DNA from 2 places in the Escherichia sp. TC-EC600-tetX4 genome. Region 1 is predicted to be linked to the other one. Evidence: predicted binding sites of a transcription regulator. Region 1 holds the regulator's gene; the other holds the start of a gene.
The links. The regulator sigma-54, encoded in region 1, starts transcription at its own class of promoters, with help from an activator protein. The targets are predictions, from matches to a motif close to GTTGGCACANNTTTCGCTNT.
Positions count from the first base shown of each region.

Region 1 (3,430 bases):
AACTCCAGCGGTCTGAAAATGCGCGGCAACTTACGCAGCAAGAACGCCGAGCTGATTGAAAAGGTTAGAACATCCTATGAAATTCAAAACAAACAAACTCAGCCTTAATCTTGTGCTTGCCAGCTCACTTCTGGCCGCCAGCATTCCGGCATTTGCCGTAACCGGAGACACTGATCAGCCGATCCACATTGAATCGGACCAGCAATCTCTTGATATGCAAGGCAACGTGGTTACCTTTACCGGTAATGTCATCGTCACCCAGGGCACCATCAAAATTAATGCCGACAAAGTGGTCGTTACCCGTCCGGGCGGCGAACAAGGTAAAGAAGTGATTGACGGCTACGGTAAACCGGCAACGTTCTACCAGATGCAGGACAACGGTAAACCCGTTGAAGGTCACGCTTCCCAGATGCACTACGAACTGGCAAAAGATTTTGTCGTTCTGACGGGTAATGCTTATCTGCAGCAGGTCGATAGCAACATTAAGGGCGATAAGATCACTTACCTGGTGAAAGAGCAGAAAATGCAGGCTTTCAGCGACAAAGGCAAGCGCGTAACAACCGTTCTGGTGCCGTCGCAGCTGCAGGACAAAAACAACAAAGGCCAGACCCCGGCACAGAAGAAGGGTAATTAATTCGTTATGGCAACATTAACTGCAAAGAACCTTGCAAAAGCCTATAAAGGCCGTCGCGTGGTAGAAGACGTCAGCCTGACCGTCAACTCCGGGGAAATTGTCGGTCTGCTGGGGCCAAACGGTGCCGGTAAGACCACCACTTTCTACATGGTTGTAGGCATTGTGCCGCGCGATGCGGGCAACATCATTATTGATGATGACGATATCAGTCTGCTGCCTCTGCATGCACGCGCGCGCCGCGGTATCGGCTATCTGCCACAGGAAGCCTCCATTTTCCGTCGCCTCAGCGTTTACGATAACCTGATGGCGGTACTGCAAATTCGTGACGACTTGTCTGCTGAACAACGTGAAGACCGCGCGAACGAGCTGATGGAAGAGTTTCACATTGAGCACCTGCGTGACAGCATGGGGCAGTCACTCTCCGGGGGTGAACGTCGCCGTGTAGAAATTGCCCGCGCACTGGCTGCGAATCCGAAATTTATTCTGCTCGACGAACCGTTTGCCGGGGTTGACCCGATCTCGGTTATCGACATTAAACGCATCATTGAGCACCTGCGCGACAGCGGCCTGGGCGTGCTGATCACTGACCACAACGTGCGTGAAACACTGGCGGTTTGTGAACGCGCTTATATCGTCAGTCAGGGGCATTTGATCGCCCACGGCACGCCTACAGAAATCTTACAAGACGAACACGTTAAGCGTGTATACCTTGGGGAAGACTTCAGACTCTGATAGGGTAGAAGTTTGCGACGTTTTAGCAGGAGAGTACGATTCTGAACATGAAGCAAGGTTTGCAACTCAGGCTTAGCCAACAACTGGCGATGACGCCACAGCTCCAACAGGCAATTCGTCTGTTGCAGTTGTCGACGCTGGAACTTCAGCAGGAGCTACAGCAGGCGCTGGAGAGTAATCCGCTGCTTGAGCAAATCGACACTCATGAAGAAATCGACACCCGCGAAACGCAAGACAGTGAAACGCTGGACACCGCCGACGCGCTCGAACAAAAAGAGATGCCGGAAGAGCTGCCGCTCGATGCCAGTTGGGACACCATTTACACCGCTGGTACACCATCCGGCACCAGCGGTGACTACATTGACGACGAGCTGCCGGTCTACCAGGGCGAAACGACGCAGACCTTGCAGGATTACCTGATGTGGCAGGTTGAGCTGACACCGTTTTCCGACACTGACCGCGCTATTGCTACCTCTATCGTCGATGCCGTTGATGAAACCGGTTATCTGACTGTCCCGCTGGAAGATATTCTCGAAAGTATAGGCGATGAAGAGATCGACATCGACGAAGTTGAAGCCGTCCTTAAGCGGATCCAACGGTTTGATCCGGTCGGTGTGGCGGCAAAAGATCTGCGTGACTGTCTGCTGATCCAACTCTCCCAATTCGATAAGACCACGCCGTGGCTGGAAGAGGCCAGACTGATCATTAGCGATCATCTCGATCTGTTAGCCAATCACGACTTCCGCACTTTAATGCGCGTCACGCGTCTGAAAGAAGATGTGCTGAAAGAAGCCGTCAATCTGATCCAGTCGCTCGATCCGCGCCCCGGGCAGTCGATCCAGACTGGCGAACCTGAGTATGTCATTCCAGATGTGCTGGTGCGTAAGCATAACGGTCACTGGACGGTAGAACTCAACAGTGACAGCATTCCGCGTCTGCAAATCAACCAGCACTACGCCTCGATGTGCAATAACGCGCGCAACGATGGTGACAGCCAGTTTATCCGCAGCAATCTGCAGGATGCCAAATGGTTGATCAAGAGTCTGGAAAGCCGTAACGATACGCTACTGCGCGTGAGTCGCTGTATCGTTGAACAGCAGCAAGCCTTCTTTGAGCAAGGTGAAGAATATATGAAACCGATGGTACTGGCCGATATCGCCCAGGCTGTCGAAATGCATGAATCGACGATATCTCGCGTGACCACGCAAAAATACCTGCATAGTCCACGAGGCATTTTTGAACTGAAGTATTTCTTTTCCAGTCACGTCAATACCGAGGGCGGCGGCGAAGCTTCCTCCACGGCGATTCGTGCGCTGGTGAAGAAATTAATCGCGGCGGAAAACCCAGCGAAACCGTTGAGCGACAGCAAGTTAACCTCTTTGCTGTCGGAACAAGGTATCATGGTGGCACGCCGCACTGTTGCGAAGTACCGAGAGTCTTTATCCATTCCGCCGTCAAACCAGCGTAAACAACTCGTTTGACCCAACCGATAAGGAAGACACTATGCAGCTCAACATTACCGGAAATAACGTCGAGATCACCGAGGCACTGCGCGAATTTGTTACAGCCAAATTTGCCAAACTTGAGCAATATTTTGACCGAATCAACCAGGTCTATGTTGTTCTGAAAGTGGAGAAAGTCACCCACACCTCAGATGCAACACTGCATGTAAACGGTGGTGAAATTCATGCCAGCGCGGAAGGTCAGGACATGTACGCTGCCATTGATGGCTTAATTGATAAGCTGGCACGCCAGTTGACCAAACATAAAGATAAACTGAAACAACACTAATTGTCCGGGCAATTAGCATGTGCATGGCGGTCTGTTGTGCGGCACAACGGGCCATTTGTACGGTTAATGCTCCGAGCCTGTTCCACTGTTTGAGTGGGCAGGTTCTTAGGTGAAATTATGACAAATAATGATACAACTCTACAGCTTAGCAGTGTTCTTAACAGGGAATGTACGCGAAGCCGCGTCCACTGTCAGAGCAAAAAACGCGCCCTGGAAATCATCAGCGAGCTGGCGGCGAAACAACTTAGCCTGCCGCCTCAGGTGGTTTTTGAA
Region 1 is NZ_CP079924.1:539,036-542,465, reverse strand. It holds gene lptC (LPS export ABC transporter periplasmic protein LptC) at 1-108, shown strand, start outside; gene lptA (lipopolysaccharide ABC transporter substrate-binding protein LptA) at 77-634, shown strand; gene lptB (LPS export ABC transporter ATP-binding protein) at 641-1,366, shown strand; gene rpoN (RNA polymerase factor sigma-54) at 1,414-2,847, shown strand; gene hpf (ribosome hibernation promoting factor) at 2,870-3,157, shown strand; gene ptsN (PTS IIA-like nitrogen regulatory protein PtsN) at 3,275-3,430, shown strand, end outside.

Region 2 (3,430 bases), 490 kb from region 1:
CCACGCAGGTGTCGATTCTACCCATCGGCAGTACGCACACCGGGCACCCCGGACCGTGGATAAACTCAACGTTTTCCGGCAGTAACTGGTCGAGGCCGAATTTAAAGATAGCGTGGGTATGACCGCCACACACTTCCATAATCCGCAGAGGGCGTTCGGCGGTGTAAGAGAGATGTGAAGCACGTTCGCGCAGATGCTCAATTAACTGCATCACCTGTTCCGGCGCGCGATATTCATCAACAAAACGCATTATTTTTCCTCGCCATACAACAGCGCGCCGACATCCGGCTCAACGTCAAACATGTTTTGTAAGGCGTCGAGAGTGTCGCGTGCTTCGGCTTCATTAATTACGCTCATGGCAAAGCCAACGTGTACCAGTACCCACTGGCCCACGCGCGGCTGACCGTTTTCATCGCAGCTGCCGACTAACGTTAAATCGACATCGCGCTGAATGCCGCAGACGTCGACTTTCGCCTGGTTGCCGTCAATGGTGCGGATCTGGCCGGGAACGCCTATGCACATCGCTGTGTCTCCAGCCAGTTCAGCCACTGGTCCATCCCTTCGCCGCTGGTGGCGGAAATAAGGATGATTTCAATTTCTGGATTGACTTCGCGGGCGCAGGCGATGCACTTTTCAACGTCAAAGTTGAGATACGGCAACAGGTCAACTTTGTTGAGCAGCATCAGCGAGGCGGCGGCAAACATATGCGGATATTTCAGTGGTTTGTCTTCACCTTCGGTAACGGAAAGCACCGCCACTTTGTGTTTTTCACCGAGATCGAAGCTGGCCGGGCATACGAGGTTGCCAACGTTTTCGATAAACAGAATACCGTTATCGTCCAGTGGCAGACGCGGTGCGGCGTCGGCAATCATCTGTGCGTCAAGATGGCAGCCTTTACCGGTGTTCACCTGAATCGCTGGTGTGCCGGTAGCGCGAATGCGTGCGGCATCGTTCACGGTTTGCTGGTCGCCTTCAATAACTGCGCACGGAACGCTGTCTTTCAGGCGCATTAGGGTTTCCGTCAGCAGGGTGGTTTTACCGGAACCAGGGCTGGAAACCAGGTTGAGCACCAGTTGCTTGCGGGCAGCAAAGCGCGCGCGGTTGCGTTCAGCCAGACGGTTATTTTTGTCCAGCACGTCAATTTCGACTTCCAGCATCCGACGCTGGCTCATGCCCGGTGCGTGAGTGCCCGCTTCGCCATGACCGTAATGCAGGTCGCCTTCTTCAGTCTGGCTGGGGGTAAATTCAGGCGCTTTAATGCCGGTGATTTTCATCTTCGGGCGTGCCGCCGGGGCAAATGGCGCGCTACGAAACGCGGAATGAGGGTTATGTTCATCACCCTCGATATACAGGTTGCCTTCACCGCAACCGCATGTTGTACACATCGCTCACTCCTGGTCTATTTCTATCCGCCGAATCTGTAAACCGTCGTCTGCCACAATCTGCAGCATGTCACCATGACACTGTGGACAGCGGCGGACGCGCTGGGTCAGTAGCGTCACATACTGTTGGCATGTTTCACACCAGCATTCGGCCTCTTGTTCTTCGAGGTGCAGTTTACAACCTTCCGCCACGCTGCCGCGGCAAACCAGATCAAAACAAAAGGCAAGAGAGCTGGTTTCGACACAAGAAAATGCGCCAATTTTGAGCCAGACCCCAGTTACGCGTTTTGCGCCGTGTTTTGCGGCCTGCTGTTCGATCAATTCCAGTGCCCGTTGGCAGAGGGTTATTTCGTGCATATCGCCTCCCATTAACTATTGCCAGCTACAAGCAATAATTGTGCCAGTGTTGATTATCCCTGCGGTGAATAATGTCGATGATGTCGAAATGACACGTCGACACGGCGACGAAATTCATCTTTAGCTTAAAAATCTCTTTAATAACAATAAATTAAAAGTTGGCACAAAAAATGCTTAAAGCTGGCATCTCTGTTAAACGGGTAACCTGACAATGACTATTTGGGAAATAAGCGAGAAAGCCGATTACATCGCACAGCGGCATCGTCGCCTACAGGACCAGTGGCACATCTACTGCAATTCGCTGGTTCAGGGGATCACGTTATCGAAAGCGCGCCTGCATCACGCCATGAGCTGCGCGCCGGACAAAGAACTCTGTTTCGTCCTTTTTGAACATTTTCGCATTTACGTCACCCTGGCGGATGGCTTTAACAGCCACACCATCGAGTATTACGTCGAAACAAAAGATGGCGAAGACAAACAGCGGATTGCGCAGGCGCAACTGAGCATTGACGGCATGATTGATGGCAAGGTCAACATCCGCGATCGCGAACAGGTTCTGGAACACTATCTCGAAAAAATCGCTGGCGTTTACGACAGCTTATACACCGCTATTGAAAACAATGTGCCGGTGAATTTAAGCCAACTGGTAAAGGGACAAAGCCCGGCAGCATGAGCTGAGGCTTTGCCCGTTTTGCAGGCGTTACGCCTGTTTGGGGATGGGCGTGTCGATGAGTGTCGAAAATGACATTTCATCGGCATGTTTTCGTCAAAAATGACAATCACCTGAGGAATGCCTGGTGAATCGTTTTGTAATTGCTGACTCCACGCTCTGTATCGGCTGCCACACTTGTGAGGCCGCCTGTTCAGAGACGCATCGCCAGCACGGCCTGCAATCAATGCCGCGCCTGAGAGTGATGCTGAATGAAAAAGAATCTGCGCCGCAGCTCTGTCACCACTGTGAAGATGCACCCTGCGCGGTGGTCTGCCCGGTTAACGCCATCACCCGCGTCGATGGGGCCGTGCAGTTGAATGAAAGCCTGTGCGTAAGCTGCAAGCTGTGCGGCATCGCCTGCCCGTTTGGCGCAATTGAATTTTCCGGCAGCCGTCCGCTGGATATTCCGGCAAACGCCAATACCCCGAAAGCGCCACCGGCACCGCCTGCTCCGGCGCGTGTCAGCACATTGCTTGACTGGGTGCCAGGTATTCGCGCGATCGCCGTCAAATGTGACCTTTGTAGCTTTGATGAACAAGGTCCGGCCTGCGTGCGGATGTGCCCGACTAAAGCCCTGCATCTGGTGGATAACACCGATATCGCCCGCGTCAGCAAACGTAAGCGTGAGCTGACCTTTAACACGGACTTTGGCGATCTCACCTTGTTTCAGCAGGCTCAAAGTGGAGAGGCTAAATGAGCGCAATTTCCCTGATCAATAGCGGCGTGGCGTGGTTTGTCGCCGCCGCTGTTCTGGCATTTCTCTTTTCTTTTCAAAAAGCGTTAAGTGGCTGGATAGCTGGAATTGGCGGCGCGGTTGGTAGTCTGTATACGGCAGCCGCGGGCTTCACTGTACTGACTGGCGCGGTTGGCGTGAGCGGTGCGCTGTCGCTGGTAAGCTACGATGTGCAAATCTCTCCGCTTAACGCGATTTGGCTGATTACGCTCGGTCTGTGCGGTCTGTTTGTCAGCCTCTACAACA
Region 2 is NZ_CP079924.1:1,033,383-1,036,812, forward strand. It holds gene hypD (hydrogenase formation protein HypD) at 1-250, opposite strand, end outside; gene hypC (hydrogenase 3 maturation protein HypC) at 250-522, opposite strand; gene hypB (hydrogenase nickel incorporation protein HypB) at 513-1,385, opposite strand; gene hypA (hydrogenase maturation nickel metallochaperone HypA) at 1,389-1,739, opposite strand; gene hycA (formate hydrogenlyase regulator HycA) at 1,951-2,412, shown strand; gene hycB (formate hydrogenlyase subunit HycB) at 2,537-3,148, shown strand; gene hycC (formate hydrogenlyase subunit 3) at 3,145-3,430, shown strand, end outside.
Region 2: hycA (formate hydrogenlyase regulator HycA) is a predicted target of sigma-54. The motif match lies at 1,897-1,916, and genes of this name have one in related genera.